DNA from 2 places in the Candidatus Enterococcus lemimoniae genome. Region 1 is predicted to be linked to the other one. Evidence: a T-box and tRNA genes for the amino acid it is inferred to sense, from the RefSeq annotation. Region 1 holds a T-box; the other holds one or more tRNA genes.
The links. A T-box is a leader RNA that pairs with one kind of tRNA and senses whether it is charged. The one in region 1 lies ahead of A5866_RS07685 (valine--tRNA ligase), so its partner is inferred to be a tRNA-Val.
Positions count from the first base shown of each region.

Region 1 (11,355 bases):
TCAGAAATAGCACTAGAAGATCAAATGATCGAATTAAAAACCCTACAACAGGATACTTTTGATTCATTTATTACCAAGCAAAAGTCCCAAGCTATTCAACTTAAGCAACAGGCTTCTGGAACATTGTCAGGCAATATAACGGTTACTGACTCAGAAAATACGCTACTCTACTTAGCTATACCTTATGACAAAAACTGGCAAATCACAGTTGATGGAAAAAAAGTCAAAGCAATGTCAGTTTTAGGCAATTTTACTGGAGTTAACTTATCTCCTGGAAAGCATCAACTCACGATGCAATATCAACAACAAAATTTCATTGTGGGCGTTATGATTAGCATTTCTATTCTTTTGGGCGTATTATTTTATCAACTATTAAAGTATTACAAGAAACGAAAAATAACGTAACAGTGAGAGGAAACTGCAGCCATGGGACGTAACATTTTGAAACGAATCATCTATGTACTACCGATTGTAGGTGTTATCATCTTTACTGGTTTGGTTATTTATGGTTATTCTAAAGGCATTTTTCATTCTGTTCAATCTCTACAGGATTTTATCAAGCAATTTGGTGAATATGCGGTATTTATTTTTATTTTTTTACAAATATTACAGGTCATCGTGCCAATCTTACCTGGTGGGATTTCTACGGTAGTCGGTATGCTGATGTTCGGTAATATTCAAGGGCTACTTTATAGTTATGTCGGTTTGATCATCGGGGAAATCATTGTTTACTGGTTAGCTCGCTATTACGGTAAGTCCTTTGCCCGATTGATTTTAACGAAGAAACGCTATTTAAAATTTGAAAAGATGCTAGATCGCCCCGAAAAAGGAATCAAGAGATTGATGATTATCACCTTGCTCGTTCCATTTGCACCAGATGATTTGGTGTGTTTGGTAGCTGGACTTACTGACCTTCCTTTTAAGGAGTATATGAAGATTTTGCTGATTTTTAAGTTTTGGTCAGTTGCCACTTATGGCTATGCGGTCTTGTTCTTGTTTAATCGGTTTTTGATTGGCTAAATACTTTATGATAGCAAGTATGTAATACGATTATCTTAAAAAAAATAGGGTAATAATCAGAAAAAGACATGATTATTACCCTATTTTTTTATTGTTAATTCACTGTACGCAGTTGTGCAATTCGTTCTTTCACAACGACTTGTTTTTCTAAATAATCTTTCTCTTTGGCCTTTTCAGCCTCCACAACTTCATTCGGCGCATTAGAAACAAATCGTTCATTTGCTAATTTACCTTGAACACGTTTGACTTCTTGTGTCCATTTGTCTAATTCTTTTTCTAATCGAGCAATTTCTTCTTCCACGTTGATCAAACCAGCTAGTGGTAAATAGAGTTCAGCTCCTGTTAAAACAGCTGACATCGCCAATTCTGGAGCTATAATGTCACTTGCAATCTTTAACTCATCTGGATTACAGAAACGCTCAATATAATTGGTATTTTCAATCAAGAATTTATCTACCGCTTCATCACTTGTTTTGATCAATAAAGTGATTGGTTTAGACAATGGTGTATTCACTTCAGCACGAATATTACGTACTGCGCGAATTACTTCTTTTAAGACTTCCATACCACGAGCGGCTGTTTCGTCTGAAAATTCTTCCTGAACAACTGGATAATCAGCAATCACAAGAGATTCACCTTTATGCGGGATATTGTCCCAGATTTCTTCTGTCACAAATGGCATGATTGGGTGCAATAGTCGTAAAATTTGGTCTAGCGTATACACCAAAATACTACGTGTTGTTTGTTTTGCAACTTCGTTTTCACCGTAAAGAATTTCTTTACTCATTTCAATGTACCAGTCACAGAAATCATCCCAGATAAAGTTATATAACTGGCGACCCGCTTCACCAAATTCGAAGCGATCGAATAAGTCAGTAACACGAGCGACTGTTTCATTTAGACGGGTTAAAATCCAACGATCTGCGACAGTTTTCTCACCGCTAAAATCGATATCTTCGTAAGTCATGCCTTCAACATTCATGATCACAAAACGGCTGGCATTCCAGATTTTATTGATAAAGTTCCAAGAAGCATCCATTTTTTCGTAACTGAATCGCATATCTTGACCAGGTGTTGAACCATTCGACATAAACCAACGCAATGCATCGGCTCCGTATTTATCGATCACTTCCATCGGATCGATCCCGTTCCCTAGAGATTTACTCATTTTACGTCCATCTTCTGCTCTGATCAGACCATGCATCAAGACATTTTTAAATGGCGCTTGTCCTGTAAATTCTAAGCTTTGGAACATCATTCGACTAACCCAGAAGAAAATAATATCGTAGCCTGTCACCAGAGTGCTTGTTGGGAAATAACGCTGATAGTCAGCTGCTTCTTCATCCGGCCAGCCCATTGTTGAAAACGGCCATAAGGCTGAACTGAACCAAGTATCTAATACGTCTGAATCTTGAGTCCAATTTTCAGGATCTGCTGGAGCTTCCATGCCGACATACATTTCGCCTGTTTCTTTATGGTACCAAGCAGGGATTTGATGTCCCCACCATAGTTGGCGTGAGATCACCCAATCATGTACGTTTTCCATCCAACGTAAGAATGTTTGATTAAAACGTGGTGGATAAAATTCTACTGCGTCATCTGTATCTTGATTTTCGATGGCTTTTTCAGCAAGTGGCGCCATTTTAACGAACCATTGTGTAGATAAGCGCGGTTCAACGACAACGCCAGTACGTTCTGAATGACCAACACTGTGATTCATGGTTTCAATTTTAATTAAACGACCCATTTCTTTTAAATCAGAAACAATCATTTTACGTGCTGCAAAACGATCCATCCCTGCGTATTTTCCTGCTAAATCGTTCATAGAACCATCTTCATTCATTACATTTACACGTGGTAAATCGTGACGGTTACCTACTTCAAAATCATTTGGATCATGAGCTGGTGTGATTTTCACTACCCCTGTTCCAAATTCCATGTCTACATACTCATCAGCAATGATCGGAATTTCTTTATCTACTAAAGGTAATGTAACAGTTTTACCGATCAAGGCTTGGTAGCGCTCATCTTCAGGATGAACTGCAATCGCAGTATCACCTAACATGGTTTCGGGACGAGTTGTTGCAATTTCCACAACACCTGTTCCGTCAGTCAGTGGATAGCTCATATGATAAAAGGCACCTTCAATATCTTTGTGGATAACCTCGATATCAGATAAGGCCGTTTTCGCTTTTGGATCCCAGTTGATGATGTATTCACCACGATAGATCAAGTCTTTTTCATATAAAGAAACGAACACTTTGCGGACCGCTTGAGATAAGCCATCATCTAAAGTAAAACGTTCACGGCTATAGTCTAAAGATAAGCCCATTTTTGCCCATTGTTCACGAATATGAGAAGCGTATTCTTCTTTCCAATCCCACACTTGTTCTACAAATTTTTCGCGACCTAAATCATAACGAGAGATGTCTTGTTCTGCTAATTTTTCTTCAACTTTGGCTTGCGTTGCGATACCAGCGTGATCCATTCCAGGTAACCATAATGTGTCAAAGCCTTGCATTCTTTTTTGACGAATAATCATATCTTGTAACGTGGTATCCCACGCATGTCCCAAATGTAGCTTACCTGTAACATTAGGCGGTGGAATCACAATTGAATAAGGTTTCGCTTCTTTATTTCCGTTTGGTTTGAATAAATCTTGGTCTAGCCATTTTTGGTAGCGACCTTGTTCTACTTCTGTTGGTTGGTATTTTGTTGGCAGATTTTTTTCTTCTGTCATGTAGATTCCTTCTTTCTGATTTTAATCTAAACGAATGGTAAAGCAGCACACTAAGGTAACAACACTTCTTATCAGTCGCCTTGTACTGTTCAATCTCAGATTGCTTCAAAATATGTGATGAACATATAAAAAGCCCTAAAATACTTTCGTATTTTAGGGCGTAAACTCTGTTACGCGGTACCACCTAAATTGTGCTTGATCATCCCAAACACCGCTTCATTCGTGAGGTAACGATCACTACTCGAATCATTCTACTTCATTCAAATCATTGACTCCCAAGCTACCTTCTTACTGGTTATGTGAAAATCTTCCACCAAGTGATTTTCTCTCTATAACGATGCCAGTAGTACTCCTCTTGATCATGGTCTTTGGTTTATTTTACCATTGAAGTTGAATAGAAGTCAATTTGAAAAAGTTTAACGCACAGATTTTACTTTATCCAATGCAGCTGCATAATCCGGCTCTTCCGCAATCTCAGTCGAAATTGCTTCATAAACCAGCTTACCATCTTTATCAATCACAAAAATTCCACGTGCTAAACGTCCCATTGCAGGGATGAATAAACCATACGCTTCACCAAAGGTTCCTTCTGTATCGTGTAAAAGTTCCATGTCCACACCTTCAGCTGCACACCAATTCTCTTGTTCTTCTTTTGTATTGTTTGATATCGTGATAAATTTAACACCAGCAACATTCGCTGCCTCTTGATTGAAACGCTTTGTTTGTAATGAACAAATTCTAGTATCGATATCCGGTACTACACTGATCAAAACAGGTGTACCTGCAAAATCTGACAGATTGACTACCTCATCTTTCAAATTTTTTAATGAGAAATCTGGTGCTTTACTACCTACCTCAGGTTGTACACCGCTGATTTCTACTACTTCACCTTTTTTTGTTACTTTCATTCTGTTATTCCTCCCCTAAAACAAATAAAGCTTCTATAGCTCAATTAGTTAAATCTTTCTATCTCCATCAAGTATAGATGAAGAAAACACAGATGACAAAGTTCTTGCTTTCTAGCTCTTATTTTTTGAAAAAGTTTCATCGAAATAAATCAACGTCTGTAATTCCGTTGTTAAATCAATATATTGCACATTCACATTCTGAGGGACAATCACACGGTCTGGTGCAAAATTTAAAATCGCAGTAATTCCGACTTCTACGATTTTATCGATTGCCTCTTGAGCATATTGACTCGGGACAGTTGATATCGCAACCGTTACACCCGTTCGCTCAACTTCTTTCGCTAAATTTTCCATAGGCTGGATAACGATATCATCAATCGACAACCCAACCAGCTCTTCTTGTGTATCAAATGCACAAACAATATTTAAATTTTCATTTCTTCGAAAATTATTTTTGACTAACGCTTTTCCTAAGTTACCACAGCCAATCAAGGCAATCCGTTTTTCTTCTTGGGTATTTAAAATATGACTAAATACCTCGATTAAATAAGGTACATCATAGCCATAACCGCTACGTCCTAATTCACCTAAATGGGAGAAATCGCGACGGATCGTAGCTGATGGCACTTGGATCACGTCACTAAACTCTTTAGACTTGATCCGAGTTACGCCGGAATCTCCTAACATTTTTAAATAACGTAAATATAACGGTAATCGTTTAGCCGTTGCTTTTGGCATTGTTTTTTCTTTATGTAATTCTTTCATTTTCCTAGCCCCCTTGTTACTTATTTCACATATATAGTTTAGCATGGTTGAGGTATGTGAGCAACTTGTTTGTGAAAAAAAATGCAGATATTAGAAAAACCTAATAAAAAAAAGAACAGATTCGATAGCGTTACCAAGTCTGTTCTTGCAACTTTTATAGAAAATCAGAAAATTCTTCGTTTTGTTCGTTTTGTTCAGTTATTTCACTAACTTTCAAACCAGCCATTGAACGAGCCATTAATCCTTCGATATCTAAGCGAGCTTCATAAGCTTGGGCTTTTTCTAACTTTGGTCGCGTTTTTGGTTGAGGTGGCGCAAAAATTGTACAGCAATCTTCAAATGGCTGGATCGCTAATTCAAAGGTATCGATTTTTTCAGCGATTTCTATGATTTCACCTTTGTCCATTGAGACAACAGGACGAATAATCGGTGTTGTGGTCACTTCATTGATTGCCACCATACTTTGCAAGGTCTGTGAAGCTACTTGTCCCAATGATTCGCCATTAATGATCACTAAGCCTTTTCTAGCAGCACGTATGGCATCTGTCAAACGCAGCATCATTCGGCGGGTCACAGTCATTAGATACCCTTCTGGAACCACTCGTTTGATTTCTTCTTGTATCTCAGTAAAGGGTACTTCAATAAACTGAATACTACCGCCATAGGGAGCGATTTTTGCTGCTAAATCTTTGGCTTTTTGCAAGGCTTGTTCACTGGTATAAGGCGGGCTGGCAAAATGAACGGCTTCAACTTCTACACCACGTTTCATTGCTAAGTAGCCTGCCACTGGTGAATCGATCCCTCCAGAAAGCATTAGCATACCACGTCCGCTAGTTCCCACTGGTAACCCGCCAGCACCACGAATCGTTTCATAAGAAAGATACGCACCTTCTTTACGAATTTCTACACGAATTTCAATATTCGGTTTTTTCATTTGTACGGCTATTTCAGGAAAAACTTCAAAAACTGCTCCGCCAAGCTCTCGGTTTAATTCATTGGTATCCAATTCAAAACTATGATCTGAACGTTTGGAAGTGATTTTAAATGTTTGTCCCGGCTGATAAGCAGATTTGATGATAGTTTGAACCATTTCACGAATTGTCGGCATTGTTTTTTCCACACGAACGCTAGGTGAAAAATTTTGAATACCAAAGACTTTTTCTAACTTAGGTAAGATTTGTACACTGTCTTCGCCATTTAATAATAAGTGCATTCGATCTCGATCTGCATGGATCTTGACAGCAGGAAAATCGCCTAGTACTCTTTTAACGTTTTGTGCTAGTTGAGAGATAAATAATTTTCTATTTTTCCCTTTCGTTGAAAGTTCGCCATAGCGAACCATGATTTCAGTATATTTCACAATTTTTCAATCCTTTTCTATAATGCTTGATTTTCTAGTATTATTTACTTTAGCTAGTATATCATAGCCGTTAAGCGATTTTAGCTAATTTTTATTCGTTTTTTCTTATCCATTCAATACCAAGAATTTTTTATACAATTGATTAAAGATAATCATAAACTGCTCAGCTTCAGCAATTGTATTACTTTCATCTAAGCTGACTCTAATAGCAGAAGTTGCTAAAGCATCAGGGACTTTCATGGCATGTAGGGTACTGCTAGCCATTTTTTTCCGGCTAGAGCAGGCACTTGTCGTTGATGTATAAATTTGCTTTTCTTCTAAGGCGTGTACCAGTACCTCGCCACGAATCCCTTTTAGCGCAAAACATAAAATATGCGGAGCAAAATCTGACGTTTCTTTTGAAAAGACCGTAACGTTGGCATATTCTTGTAAAGCTTCAACCAAATAACGACGAATAGTTGCCGTATGCATTGGTTTTCCTGCTCTTTTATCTATATATAAACGCAATGCTTTCGCCATTGATACGATCCCTGCAACATTCTCTGTACCACTTCTTTGATCATTTTCTTGGCCGCCACCGTTTAATAAGGGGGCTAGCTTACGTCCATGTTTCCAATAAATAAACCCAACCCCTCTTGGTCCATGAAATTTATGTGCAGAAAATGTAGCAAAATCCACGCGTGGCGTTAGCCATTGTTCCTGAGAAACCTTGCCAATTGCTTGAACGGCATCCACATGGTAATGGATCGTTGGATGATTTTCTAAACAGTCGCTAATTGCTTGAATTGGCTGGATCGAGCCGATTTCATTATTGACTGCCATAACAGACACAAGAATAGTATCCTTACGAATCAATTTGGCTAGTTCAGCCACTTTTACAAACCCACGTTCATCAACTGGAGCAATCGATAGTTCAAAGCCATTTTCAGCCAATTGTCTTGCTGTTTCAGAAACAGCTGGATGCTCAATATTTGAAATAATAATATGGCGACCAAATGATTTCTTCTCCAAAGCGGTTCCTTTTAAGACCCAATTATCACCTTCTGTGCCACCGCTTGTAAAATTAATCTCGTTTGATTTTACTTGGATCAAATCAGCAATTTGTTTCCGTGCTTGCTCTAGCAAGCGGTTTGCTTGATTACCTAGATCATGTAAACTAGACGGATTGCCAATAATTCGTTGACTAACTTTTACATATGTATCTAACGCTTGAGGATAAATCGGTGTTGTCGCACTGTTATCAAAATATATCATCTAAAAACCTTCTTCTCTTGAAATTCTTTCCTATTATATACTTTCTGCTTTCGTAGTTCAACCGAATACAAAATAAAAGGGTGAGACACTTGTCTCACCCTTAACTAGTTAAATTGCATCCAGATTATTGAAATAGAAATCTTCGATTCTTCTAAATGCTCCTGGCTCCACTCTTTCAAGTGCCGTTCCAATTTCATCTAGTGCATCTTGATATCTATACTCTTTTGAAAATAGTTCTAAACTATTTTCCATCGCTACACGAATTGCTTCGTGTGTATGACGGTAACGATTTGCATACTGCATCATTTGTTCTGTTAATGCAGCAGAGTTAACTAAATCATTGGTTTTCTTATCTAGTAATTCTAAATCTTCATTACAAAGATCAGACAGTTTCTTGATTTCTTCCATATTGATTCTAATACGGTTCAAGGCTTTACTTAATTCTTCGATTCTATCTGTTGCAACAAAGAAGAATTCTAGGTAGTCAGCTGGCAAACCAGGTAAACGTTGTTTTTCAACATGACGTTTGATATTGCGTAAGCGGAAATCATATTGGTCCACTTTTTCTTGAGCAGCTTTCTCACCTTTACGTAATTCTTTTAATGAATCATCAATTTCAACTTGTTGATTTTCGATGTCATCTAAAATTTTGTAACAGTCTTTAAAGAATGCTTGAACTTCTGAATATGGAATGGTATGTTCTTTCATTTTTGGTTCGAAATCTTCATAACGACGAATCAGTTCTTCGATCTCAGCTTGGAACCCTCTTGAACGTCCAAGTTCATTATGATTCAATGTATAACTTTGTGATGTGTGATCCAGTTCGATCATTAATTGCCGATTGTTTTTCAATGCGTGAGCAATGTAATCTCCAACGACTTTATGATTTGTGATCACATATTTCTTAGCATTGATCTCACGTTCCATGATTTCATATAGTGCATCGATCGCATTAGCTGTATCACGGTTTGCAACTTCAACCGCATCAACTTCTGTTTTCTCTAAATCAACCGTTGAATTTTTCACACGTTTTTGAACGCGTCTCAATTCTTCTTCGAAATTCTTTTCAGGGAACACATAATGATCTGCAAGCAGACGTTTGTATCCTTCTTCGATTTCTTTTAGTTGATCTGGGAATGTCCGGTTCAATTCATCATAAAGCGGTGGGATACGTTTCATCACATCATCTAATTCATAGGTGTGACGTTCGGCATTTTCCAATACTTCACGTGCTTCGATCGGATCGCCAGAAGTATTCAATGTAACAAATTGAGTAAACTCAATCTCGATATTTTTGATTTGTTTTTGTAATTCCGGATAAGCTGAACCAAATTCTGATTTTTCGTCATGAAGTAATTTACTGATCTCTTCGTAAACATCTAAAGCTTTTTGAACTTCCAATGAATTGCGTTCTTCACTTTCACGTAGTTCTTTCAAACCATTACGAATGATCTCAACTTCTGATTCCATCTCAGTCATTGTCTCGTCAGCTTCGGCAACTGCTTTTTTTGCTTTCATAAAACGGAAGGTTTCATTTAAATTTTCAACTTCAAAAATCTGACTTTCTAACTCTGCAAAAGAACGAGTAGAAATCTCGGTCCAACGTTGATTCCATTCTCTAAATGTGTTCTGACTTTGCCCGACCATGTGCATTTTTTTGACATCATCGACCTCTTCAATCACTGGTAAGTCGAACAGCGCTTCTTTCCTCTTTTCCAGATCATCGAGTTTCATTTGATTTTTCTTTCTCATAAAATAACCAACTAAATACAAAACTGCTGCGATGATTATTATAGCTAAAACTACGATAATGATCAGATTATTCTTCATTCATGGTTCCTCCGTTTATTAGTCCATATATGATATGCAACAGCCAATAGATAACAAAAACACCTCTATCTACTGTCACAATATTCTCTTATCTACTTAAAATTCCTTAAAAACACCTACAGAAAATTATAGCACAAACCACTCAATCAAGCACTAACAATTTGTAAATTTTTAAGAAATGTTTTGACTTTGTATTATTGTCACGCATCTCTGCCGACTATTCGTTAGTTTAACCGATTTTCTCTGTCTTTTGCAACTTTTTACACACATCACTCAATGTATCGATTTTTAGATCTGCCAATTGCTGGTCCATACCAAAACGAGTATCTTTTATAGCCCAAACCGTTATCCCTGCATCACGAGCCGAACGAATCCCTTTTTCAGAATCTTCGATTGCCAAACAGTTTTTAGGCACGAGTCCTAATTCTTCTGCGGTATATTCATAAATTTCTGGAGCTGGTTTGCTTTTTTTGAATTGTGTGCCGCTCACGACTACATCAAAATAGCTCGTTAATTGTCCTTCTTTTAAAACTTCTTGGATCACTTCTAACGTTGATGATGAGGCTAAACCGATTCTATACCCTTTTCTTTTAAAAAACTGCAAGACTCGTTTGGCATCTGGATCGATCAATCGACTGTAATCAATGGGATGCTCTGCTTTATATTGATGGTATTTTTCATTCAAGAAAGCTTCATCATAGATTGTATCATTAACTTCAAGAATCGTCTCCCATAAGCTTCGCATGTCAGCTCCGATAAATAATGGTATCGGAATCTGTTCAATAGATAGGTCATATTCCTTGAGAAAAGCTTTTCTACGTTGATAATAGAACTCCTCACTATCGACTAACACACCATCCATATCGAAAATAATTCCCTTGTATTCTTGCGTCATTTTGGCGCTCCTTTTTTTGACTATTCTTATTCAGCTCTACCAGTCTAACAAAAGTTTGAAAAAAAATGAAGAAATTTGTTGGAAAATAACGGAAAAGAACGAATAATTGTCATTTTTACAGTTGCTTTTCAGTCCATCTTTCGGTATTCTTTTACTATTATAATGAAAAATCTATTAAAATTAGGAGTGAAAAAAGTGAAAGTCACAAAATTTGGAGGTAGCTCACTAGCATCAGCTGCACAATTAGAAAAAGTTTTACAAATCGTAAAAGAAGACGCTTCACGAAAGTTTATCGTTGTTTCAGCTCCTGGTAAGCGTTCTTCAGAGGACATCAAAGTTACCGATTTACTTATTGCTTACTATAATACTTATTTAAATAATGAAAATACGACTGAAATCACTGGCAAAATCGTTGGTCGTTACGAAGCGATTTTAGATGAGTTGGGGCTTGATAAAGAGATACTAAATGATATTCAACAGGGAATCCAAAAATTGGCTACATTACCAAAGCAGGATAACCCACATCTTTTTGATGCCTTTTTGGCAAGCGGTGAAGATAACAATGCAAAATTAGTTGCCTCTT
Region 1 covers NZ_CP147248.1:1,584,924-1,596,278, forward strand. Annotated here, with positions in the region: gene A5866_RS07675 (YfhO family protein) at 1-405, shown strand, start outside; gene A5866_RS07680 (TVP38/TMEM64 family protein) at 427-1,020, shown strand; gene A5866_RS07685 (valine--tRNA ligase) at 1,115-3,760, opposite strand; T-box leader at 3,912-4,132, opposite strand; gene tpx (thiol peroxidase) at 4,177-4,668, opposite strand; gene A5866_RS07695 (redox-sensing transcriptional repressor Rex) at 4,780-5,433, opposite strand; gene thiI (tRNA uracil 4-sulfurtransferase ThiI) at 5,588-6,793, opposite strand; gene A5866_RS07705 (cysteine desulfurase family protein) at 6,899-8,047, opposite strand; gene ezrA (septation ring formation regulator EzrA) at 8,156-9,877, opposite strand; gene A5866_RS07715 (HAD family hydrolase) at 10,107-10,772, opposite strand; gene A5866_RS07720 (aspartate kinase) at 10,968-11,355, shown strand, end outside.

Region 2 (11,355 bases), 840 kb from region 1:
GGGCATCTTCGCTACCAAACATTGTTTCAGCTAAAGCTTTTGCTAATTCCGTTTTCCCTACACCTGTTGGGCCTAAAAACATAAACGAACCAATTGGTCGGTTTGGATCTTTCAAACCACTACGAGCTCTACGAATCGCACGCGACACAGCTTGAACTGCTTCGTCCTGACCAACTACTCGATGATGTAAAATACTTTCCAATTCAAGCAGTCGTTCACTTTCCTTTTTCTCTAATTGCTGTAAAGGCACGCCTGTCCATTGTGATACCACATTAGCAACATCTTCTTCTGTTACCCGATTAGCATAACCAGACGCTTCTTTTTGTTCTAATAATAAAATATTCTCTAATTTACGTGCCAATTTTTTCTCTTTTTGACGTAACCTAGCAGCACTTTCAAATGACTGAGCTTGAATTGCTGCTTCTTTTTCTTCAACTAAACGAGCAATTTCCAAGCGCAAATTATTGATTTCAGAAGGTTCGTCGGCTAAATCCAAACGAACTTTTGCTGAAGACTCATCCATCAAATCAATTGCTTTGTCTGGTAACTGACGAGAATTGATATAGCGTACAGATAATTGAACCGCTGCATGTAGCGCATCATCTGTAATCTCCACACCATGATGTTCTTCATAACGAGAACGTAAACCTTTTAGAATCTCTTCTGCTTCCTCTGGTGTTGGTTCATCAACTTGCACACGGGCAAAACGTCGTTCTAAAGCAGAATCTTTTTCGATATACTTTTGATATTCATCTAATGTTGTTGCACCGATTGTTTGCAATTCACCTCTTGCAAGTGCTGGTTTTAATATATTTGATGCATCGATTGCGCCTTCAGCACCACCTGCACCAATCAAAGTGTGCAATTCATCAATAAATAAAATGACTTCGCCATCTTGATAAATCTCATCGATCACCTTTTTGAGCCGATCTTCAAACTCTCCACGATACTTAGTACCAGCTACTAAAGCGCCCATATCTAACATCATCAAGCGTTTTTCTTGCATATCTTCTGGCACTTCACCATTGACGATTTTTTGAGCTAACCCTTCAGCAATCGCTGTTTTACCAACGCCAGGTTCTCCAACTAAAACAGGGTTATTTTTTGTACGACGGCTTAAAATTTGAATCAAACGTCTAACTTCTTGTGAACGTCCAACTACTGGATCAAGATTTTTTTCACGAGCTAATTTTGTTAAATCACGTGCTAAAGAATCTAATGTTGGCGTTCCTTTTGGTGCTGCTTTTTGAGCTTGATTATTTCTTCGACGTCCTACATTACCACTCATTTGTGGATCTGTTATACCAATTTTTTTCATTAAAAGCTGGCGCATTTTGGATAAACTTAAGCCCAGATTCAATAAAATACGTGATGCTAGTATATCTTCATCTCTTAATAACCCTAATAAAATATGTTCTGTACCAATATTTGGTGCACCTAAACGCTTGGCTTCATCACCAGCATATGCAAAAATTTGCTTTGCACGAGGAGAATAAGGCAAGTATGAACCTTTAGGATAGGCTTTTACAGTACCATAACCCGTCAAGTGTTCGATTTCTTCACGAATATCGTTTTTATCAGCATTCAACTGGCGCAATGATTTCCCAGCAATTCCATTTGGCTCCAAAACTAATGCCAATAGCAAATGCTCTGATCCAACAGATTGATGCCTAAAATATTTTGCTTCTTCTTGTGCAATGGCTAAGACTGCCTTGGCACTTTCTGTAAATAATTCATCCATATTATCATTCCTCCTCGTAACTCAAACGTTCTAAAAATGAATGCATCAATTGAGCACGTAAATAATCTTCATTTGATCCTGCTTTGCCTAGAACTTGTTTTCCAAGAACTGACAACATCAGGTTTCCTTCTCTTTTGGTGATCACTTCTTCTTCGTACAACTTTTGTATAAAAATCAGTGCATCTTTTTCTGAAAGTTCATTGCCTGTAAACTGAGCAATCTGTTTTAACAATTGATCACTATCAGAAATTTGAACCTTGGCGATTCGAATGTAACCACCGCCACCACGTTTACTTTCAACAGAATAGCCGCGTTGAATTGTAAAGCGTGTATTGATAACATAATTAATCTGGGATGGAACACAATTGAATAAATGAGCCATTTCGGCTCTGCGAATCTCAATTTTACTGCTCTCTTCAAGAATCTTCTTTAGATATGCTTCTATTAAATCCGAAGTATTTTGATTACTCATCACACTCATCCTTTTCCCTTGACTAATACTGACCTTAATTATACATAACTTCAACTGTTTAATAAAGGAGAATGCCTAATTTGATAAGAAAAAGTAAATATAGATAACGCATTGGGTATTTCATTAGAACAAAAAAGAACAGAGCAATTACTCTGTTCTTTCAATCGGGAAGACAGGATTCGAACCTGCGACCCCTTGGTCCCAAACCAAGTGCTCTACCAAGCTGAGCTACTTCCCGTAGCTATAATAATAAAAAAAGACTAAACGCTTAAAAGGAACGAATACACATTACCTTCTAATCCGCAGTCAAACCTATCAACTATGCACCCAAAGGGAGTCGAACCCCTAACCTCTTGATTCGTAGTCAAGCACTCTATCCAGTTGAGCTATGGGTGCTACATGTCATACATCTGTATGTCACTGCAATGCCGAGGACCGGAATCGAACCGGTACGGTGATCACTCACCGCAGGATTTTAAGTCCTGTGCGTCTGCCAGTTCCGCCACCCCGGCGAACAAGCTAAGCGGAAAACGGGGTTCGAACCCGCGACCCCCACCTTGGCAAGGTGGTGCTCTACCACTGAGCTATTTCCGCAATTTGGATGCCGGCTAAAGGATTTGAACCCTCGACCCTCTGATTACAAATCAGATGCTCTACCAACTGAGCTAAGCCGGCGTATTCGCCAAGTATTAAACGAGACTAAAAATGCGGGTGAAGGGACTTGAACCCCCACGCCGTAAGGCGCTAGATCCTAAATCTAGTGCGTCTGCCAATTCCGCCACACCCGCAAAATATTCCTATGAGCCGTGCAGGGCTCGAACCTGCGACCCTCTGATTAAAAGTCAGATGCTCTACCAACTGAGCTAACGGCTCAAAAAATGGAGGTTGACGGGATCGAACCGCCGACCCCCTGCTTGTAAGGCAGGTGCTCTCCCAGCTGAGCTAAACCTCCAAGACAACACTTTAGCGTGGCGACGTCCTACTCTCACAAAGGGAAACCCTTCACTACAATCGGCGCTAAGAAGCTTAACTTCTGTGTTCGGCATGGGAACAGGTGTATCCTTCTCGCTATCGCCACCACACTGGGTGTTGTTACTATTAAGTTGAGTGATTATTCACTCAAAACTGGATTGAAGTAGTAATCAAACATTCCGAAAATACTTTTTTATTTCGTTTCTTTGGTTAAGTCCTCGACCGATTAGTATTGGTCCGCTCCGTACATCACTGCACTTCCACTTCCAACCTATCTACCTGATCATCTCTCAGGGGTCTTACTTTCTTAAAGAAATGGGAAATCTCATCTTGAGGTGGGCTTCACACTTAGATGCTTTCAGCGTTTATCCCTTCCCTACATAGCTACCCAGCAATGCCCTTGGCAGAACAACTGGTACACCAGCGGTAAGTCCATCCCGGTCCTCTCGTACTAAGGACAGCTCCTCTCAAATTTCCAACGCCCGCGACGGATAGGGACCGAACTGTCTCACGACGTTCTGAACCCAGCTCGCGTGCCGCTTTAATGGGCGAACAGCCCAACCCTTGGGACCGACTACAGCCCCAGGATGCGACGAGCCGACATCGAGGTGCCAAACCTCCCCGTCGATGTGGACTCTTGGGGGAGATAAGCCTGTTATCCCCAGGGTAGCTTTTATCCGTTGAGCGATGGCCCTTCCATGCGGAACCACCGGATCACTAAGCCCGACTTTCGTCCCTGCTCGACTTGTAAGTCTCGCAGTCAAGCTCCCTTCTGCCTTTACACTCTGCGAATGATTTCCAACCATTCTGAGGGAACCTTTGGGCGCCTCCGTTACCTTTTAGGAGGCGACCGCCCCAGTCAAACTGCCCACCTGACACTGTCTCCCACCACGATAAGTGGTGCGGGTTAGAGGGTTCATAACACAAGGGTAGTATCCCACCAGCGCCTCCTCCGAAACTAGCGTTCCGGATTCATCGGCTCCTACCTATCCTGTACATGTGGTACAAACACTCAATATCAAGCTACAGTAAAGCTCCATGGGGTCTTTCCGTCCTGTCGCGGGTAACCTGCATCTTCACAGGTACTAAAATTTCACCGAGTCTCTCGTTGAGACAGTGCCCAAATCGTTACGCCTTTCGTGCGGGTCGGAACTTACCCGACAAGGAATTTCGCTACCTTAGGACCGTTATAGTTACGGCCGCCGTTTACTGGGGCTTCAATTCTGAGCTTCGCCGAAGCTAACCCATCCTCTTAACCTTCCAGCACCGGGCAGGCGTCAGCCCCTATACTTCATCTTTCGATTTTGCAGAGACCTGTGTTTTTGATAAACAGTCGCTTGGGCCTATTCACTGCGGCTGACCGAAGTCAGCACCCCTTCTCCCGAAGTTACGGGGTCATTTTGCCGAGTTCCTTAACGAGAGTTCGCTCGCTCACCTTAGGATACTCTCCTCGACTACCTGTGTCGGTTTACGGTACGGGCAGTTGTTTTCTCACTAGAAGCTTTTCTTGACAGTGTGACATCAGGAACTTCGGTACTATTATTTCCCTCCCCATCACAGCTTGTCCGTAAAGAGTAAAGCATTTGACTCTACTCAAGACTTACTGCTTGGACATGCACTTCCAGTCGCATGCATTCCTTAGCCTCCTGCGTCCCTCCATTGCTCAAACAAAAACAACTGGTACAGGAATATCAACCTGTTGTCCATCGCCTACGCCTATCGGCCTCGGCTTAGGTCCCGACTAACCCTGGGCGGACGAGCCTTCCCCAGGAAACCTTAGTCATACGGTGGACGGGATTCTCACCCGTCTTTCGCTACTCATACCGGCATTCTCACTTCTAAGCGCTCCAGCCGTCCTCACGATCGACCTTCAACGCCCTTAGAACGCTCTCCTACCATTACACCAGAGGTGTAATCCACAGCTTCGGTAAACTATTTAGCCCCGGTACATTTTCGGCGCAGGGTCACTCGACTAGTGAGCTATTACGCACTCTTTAAATGGTGGCTGCTTCTGAGCCAACATCCTAGTTGTCTGTGCAACCCCACATCCTTTTCCACTTAATAGTTATTTTGGGACCTTAGCTGGTGGTCTGGGCTGTTTCCCTTTCGACTACGGATCTTATCACTCGCAGTCTGACTCCCGGATATAAATGAATGGCATTCGGAGTTTATCTGAATTCGGTAACCCGAGATGGGCCCCTAGTCCAAACAGTGCTCTACCTCCATCATTCTTAATTCCGAGGCTAGCCCTAAAGCTATTTCGGAGAGAACCAGCTATCTCCAAGTTCGTTTGGAATTTCTCCGCTACCCACAGCTCATCCCCGCACTTTTCAACGTACGTGGGTTCGGTCCTCCAGTGCGTTTTACCACACCTTCAACCTGGCCATGGGTAGATCACATGGTTTCGGGTCTACGACTACATACTCATTCGCCCTATTCAGACTCGCTTTCGCTGCGGCTCCGGCTCTTCACCTTAACCTCGCATGCAATCGTAACTCGCCGGTTCATTCTACAAAAGGCACGCCATCACCCATTAACGGGCTTTGACTTGTTGTAGGCACACGGTTTCAGGATCTATTTCACTCCCCTTCCGGGGTGCTTTTCACCTTTCCCTCACGGTACTGGTTCACTATCGGTCATTAGGGAGTATTTAGCCTTGCGGGATGGTCCCCGCGGATTCCGACGGAATTTCTCGTGTTCCGCCGTACTCAGGATCCTCCTAGGTGTTGCCAACATTTCGTCTACGGGGCTATTACCCACTTTGGCGAACCTTTCCAGGTTCTTCGACTATCTTGACAGACTACCATAACGGAGTCCTACAACCCCAACAAGCAAGCTTGTTGGTTTGGGCTCTTCCCGTTTCGCTCGCCGCTACTCAGGGAATCGAATTTTCTTTCTCTTCCTGCAGGTACTTAGATGTTTCAGTTCTCTGCGTCTACCTCTATCCAGCTATGTATTCACTGAATAGTAACATCCTATAAAAGATGCTGGGTTTCCCCATTCGGAAATCTCTGGATCATAGCTCACTTACAGCTCCCCAAAGCATATCGGTGTTAGTCCCGTCCTTCATCGGCTCCTAATGCCAAGGCATCCACCGTGCGCCCTTATTCACTTAACCTTACGATCTTACGATCGGTTTTGTTTGGTTCGTTTCTCTAGCGATAGAGGCGTGACCAATAAAATAAGCATTCGAACTATTTTACTTAAAAAACTCATTCAACGCGGTGTTCTCGGTTTGTTTTGATTACTTTTTTACTTCAATATCCAGTTTTCAATGAACAATTCGTTTGAGAGAATCATATAATAAGAAAGAAAATCCAATGATTAACTTCTTCTATAAGAGTAAACCTCTCAAAACTGAACAAAGTAGCGACGAATGTGTAAGTTTCCGTAATATTCCTTAGAAAGGAGGTGATCCAGCCGCACCTTCCGATACGGCTACCTTGTTACGACTTCACCCCAATCATCTATCCCACCTTAGGCGGCTGGCTCCACAAGGGTTACCTCACCGACTTCGGGTGTTACAAACTTTCGTGGTGTGACGGGCGGTGTGTACAAGGCCCGGGAACGTATTCACCGCGGCGTGCTGATCCGCGATTACTAGCGATTCCGGCTTCATGTAGGCGAGTTGCAGCCTACAATCCGAACTGAGAGAAGCTTTAAGAGATTTGCATGACCTCGCGGCCTAGCGACTCGTTGTACTTCCCATTGTAGCACGTGTGTAGCCCAGGTCATAAGGGGCATGATGATTTGACGTCATCCCCACCTTCCTCCGGTTTGTCACCGGCAGTCTCGCTAGAGTGCCCAACTGAATGATGGCAACTAACAATAAGGGTTGCGCTCGTTGCGGGACTTAACCCAACATCTCACGACACGAGCTGACGACAACCATGCACCACCTGTCACTTTGTCCCCGAAGGGAAGACTTGATCTCTCAAGCGGTCAAAGGATGTCAAGACCTGGTAAGGTTCTTCGCGTTGCTTCGAATTAAACCACATGCTCCACCGCTTGTGCGGGCCCCCGTCAATTCCTTTGAGTTTCAACCTTGCGGTCGTACTCCCCAGGCGGAGTGCTTAATGCGTTAGCTGCAGCACTGAAGGGCGGAAACCCTCCAACACTTAGCACTCATCGTTTACGGCGTGGACTACCAGGGTATCTAATCCTGTTTGCTCCCCACGCTTTCGAGCCTCAGCGTCAGTTACAGACCAGAGAGTCGCCTTCGCCACTGGTGTTCCTCCATATATCTACGCATTTCACCGCTACACATGGAATTCCACTCTCCTCTTCTGCACTCAAGTCTCCCAGTTTCCAATGACCCTCCCCGGTTGAGCCGGGGGCTTTCACATCAGACTTAAGAAACCGCCTGCGCTCGCTTTACGCCCAATAAATCCGGACAACGCTTGCCACCTACGTATTACCGCGGCTGCTGGCACGTAGTTAGCCGTGGCTTTCTGGTTAGATACCGTCAAGGTAAGAGCAGTTACTCTCCTACTTGTTCTTCTCTAACAACAGAGTTTTACGATCCGAAAACCTTCTTCACTCACGCGGCGTTGCTCGGTCAGACTTTCGTCCATTGCCGAAGATTCCCTACTGCTGCCTCCCGTAGGAGTCTGGGCCGTGTCTCAGTCCCAGTGTGGCCGATCACCCTCTCAGGTCGGCTATGCATCATGGCCTTGGTGAGCCGTTACCTCACCAACTAGCTAATGCACCGCGGGTCCATCCATCAGTGACACCCGAAAGCGCCTTTCAAATCAACACCATGCGGTGTCGACTGTTATGCGGTATTAGCACCTGTTTCCAAGTGTTATCCCCCTCTGATGGGTAGGTTACCCACGTGTTACTCACCCGTCCGCCACTCCTCTTTTCAAATGAGTGCAAGCACTCGGTAGAAAAGAAGCGTTCGACTTGCATGTATTAGGCACGCCGCCAGCGTTCGTCCTGAGCCAGGATCAAACTCTCATAATAAAAGTTGAACACGATCTTGCGATCGATAAGCTCATTTGGTTGCTAGCATATTGCTTGCTTGTTAAAAATTGTTGTTTGTTTTTACCGTTGTAAAAACAACCTACACATTTGGTTCGTCTTACTTTGTTCAGTTTTCAAAGGTCTACTGTGTTACCTCGCAGCAACTTTTATATCATATCAAATCTTTGATTTGATGTCAACACTTTTTTAAAAAAGTTTCAAAGTTTTTTTCTGCTCGATGTCATCAATTGTTTCGTGACAACTTCATTAGTTTATCAGGTTACTTGTTATTTGTCAACAACTTTCTCGCTGATTTTTCAAGTTTTTTCAAACTCGAATTGTTATTCTATTTTCGTTCAGCCATCTTTGTTTCTTGCGACAACTTCACTATTTTATCAGGTCCACAGCTGCTTGTCAACAACTATTTTACTGATTGCAAAAGTTTTTTCCCAACTTAAGCTGTTATATTATCTTCATCGTTTGACATGTTTCCTCGGTGCCTTGCGACAAGATATAATATACCAAGATTCTAGGCGTAGGTCAACTAAAACTTGCACTTTTTTGAAAGTTTTTTCCGTTACCGATTGTTTTATTACTTTTGTTCTTTAATGTTCGTTTTTGAGAAAAAAACGGCTCTTTTCGCCTTGTTTCTTAATTTTTGGTAACATATTCTAAATTTACCGTAACTTCTCTTTGTTTTTGTCAATTTTTCTATTTTTTTGTTAGAATGAAGAAGAAGAATTCTACTATTATATATGGAGGAAATGAATGATATGAAAATTTTAGTTGCTGATGATGATAAAGAGATTGTAGAACTACTGAGTATTTATATTCACAACGAAGGCTATGAAGTGGTTAAGGCTTATGATGGAAAAGAAGCCTTATCGAAAATTCGGACTATTTCAGATATTGATTTACTTATACTAGATATCATGATGCCAATCATGGACGGTATGCAAGTTGTGAAAGAGTTGCGAAAAGAATCTCAAATTCCAATTATTATGTTGACTGCTAAAACGACAGACATGGATAAAATCAAGGGCTTGGTAGCTGGTGCAGATGACTATGTTACAAAGCCATTCAATCCATTGGAAGTTATGGCTCGAGTTAAATCTATTTTAAGACGTAGCCAAATGCAACAAAAAGCTGACGAACCAGATGTACTTGAAATCGGCTCACTAATCATCAATAAAGACTCTCATGAAGTAAAAACAGTTGATGGAAAGGAAATCCAGCTAACTGCACTAGAATTTGGGATCTTGTATCTATTAGCTAGCCATCCTAATCGTGTTTTCAGTGCCGATGAAATTTTTGAGCGTGTCTGGCAGCAAGAAAGCATTGTTTCTGCAAAAACAGTTATGGTTCACGTTAGCCACTTAAGAGATAAAATAGAAGAAGCGACTGGCGGAGAAAAAGTCATTCAAACAGTTTGGGGAGTTGGATATAAGATCGATGCTCGTTAGACAAAAGAAGATCGAAAAGCAAAAGAGAATCACATTAACATCTAAAGAAATCAGTGAATTATTAGCTGAGGGGATTGTTACAATTATCCTGTTGCTTCTATTAAATGTTTCAATTACAGTTCTGCTTAGTGGTAGTCAGACACTACAAGGAATCATCTGGGCAACGAAAGGTGCTTTTGCTCAAGAACTAAATACAGACTTATTTTGGAGTTTGAGTAAATTTGTGATTCCTATTTTCTTTATTGTTGATGTCAGCGTGTTGTACTGGCGATTAATCCGTCGTTATCGTCAAATGCAGTTACGTCATATTATTAGTGAGTTACATTATATTGCAGATGGCAATTACGATCATCGTATCCCTTTCGAGTTGAGTGGTGATTTAGCGAAAGTCGTTACTAGTATTAATGGTTTAGTTGATAGTACCGTTGCGGCTATCGAAGATGAGCGAAAAATCGAGAAATCAAAAGATGAGTTGATCACGAATGTCAGTCATGACATCAGAACACCTTTAACTTCTATTATAGGTTATTTAGGTTTGATTGAAGATCGGCAATTTCATAATCAAGAGGATTTACTGAAATACACACATACAGCTTATGTAAAAGCAAAACAGATGAAGCTACTTGTTGATGATCTCTTCGAATATACAAAAGTTCGCCAACCTTCTGTCCCAATCAATTCAATCAATTTTGATATGGCTCAATTGATTGAACAACTTGCAGCTGATTTCGAGCTTGAAGCAGACAAGAATGGCATGATTATTCAAGTCAATGCTAATCCAGCTTCAATCAAAATGGATGGAGATACTGAAAAGTTAGTGCGTGTCTTTAATAATCTCCTATCAAATGCGCTTAAATATGGAAAAGGCGGTAAAAATATCGTCATTGATGTAGAAAAAGTTGGAACTGAAGCTGTAATTGCTGTTAGAAACGATGGCCCACCTATCCCTAAGAAATCTTTGGATCAACTATTTGATCGTTTTTATCGTGTAGAAGAATCACGTTCGCAAGAAACAGGCGGAACAGGTCTTGGTTTAGCTATTGCACAAAGCATTATTGCATTACATGGAGGATATATCTATGCAACATCTGATAATCGTTGGACCTCATTTATTATTCACTTGCCTTTGAAGAGAAATTAGTTAACAAGAATAAGAGTTAGGAATTACACTGAATGTGTATTGTTCCTAACTCTTATTCTTTAGTCTACACCCTTTAATGATTCCACCATATCAAGTTTTTGTATTCTTCTTCCAACAAAGAAAGTTGTTGTTAATGAACAACCCCATACGACAAGTGAAGCGAATGTCAAATTAAGTATGCCTATATAGGAAGTATACTCTAAGTGTATCGTTGAAAAAGTTTTGACATACTGGTCTAAAAACCATAATCCTAATGGGATTCCAATAAGCCAGCCGATTGCTGTTGTAAATAGGTTCTCGATCATTGTAATTCTTCTTAGCTCTTTCTTATGAAAGCCAAGTACTCTTAACGTCGCATAATCTCTTGTTCTTTCAACAAAATTCAGTGTTCCTAAATTATATAAAACCACTACAACCAACAATATAGCAAACGCCACGATCATCATGAAAATACTACTTAAGCTTTCAACGAATTCATATGCGTTTCCTTTTTGATCCACTATGTTAATCACTGATTCTACATTCGAATTATTTTTTAGTTCTGATACTGCTAGATTTGCTCCTACTAATAAAGTATGTGGCGCAAATTTCCCACCCGCTT
Region 2 covers NZ_CP147248.1:2,423,750-2,435,104, reverse strand. Annotated here, with positions in the region: gene A5866_RS11535 (ATP-dependent Clp protease ATP-binding subunit) at 1-1,741, opposite strand, end outside; gene A5866_RS11530 (CtsR family transcriptional regulator) at 1,746-2,213, opposite strand; tRNA gene A5866_RS11525 (tRNA-Pro) at 2,378-2,451, opposite strand; tRNA gene A5866_RS11520 (tRNA-Arg) at 2,536-2,609, opposite strand; tRNA gene A5866_RS11515 (tRNA-Leu) at 2,640-2,725, opposite strand; tRNA gene A5866_RS11510 (tRNA-Gly) at 2,736-2,807, opposite strand; tRNA gene A5866_RS11505 (tRNA-Thr) at 2,816-2,888, opposite strand; tRNA gene A5866_RS11500 (tRNA-Leu) at 2,920-3,001, opposite strand; tRNA gene A5866_RS11495 (tRNA-Lys) at 3,014-3,086, opposite strand; tRNA gene A5866_RS11490 (tRNA-Val) at 3,093-3,165, opposite strand; rRNA gene rrf (5S ribosomal RNA) at 3,180-3,295, opposite strand; rRNA gene A5866_RS11480 (23S ribosomal RNA) at 3,392-6,303, opposite strand; rRNA gene A5866_RS11475 (16S ribosomal RNA) at 6,590-8,150, opposite strand; gene A5866_RS11470 (response regulator transcription factor) at 8,924-9,613, shown strand; gene A5866_RS11465 (sensor histidine kinase) at 9,603-10,754, shown strand; gene A5866_RS11460 (ABC transporter permease) at 10,814-11,355, opposite strand, start outside.
Region 2: it encodes a tRNA-Val, which carries the amino acid that the T-box ahead of A5866_RS07685 (valine--tRNA ligase) is inferred to sense. The anticodon was not compared.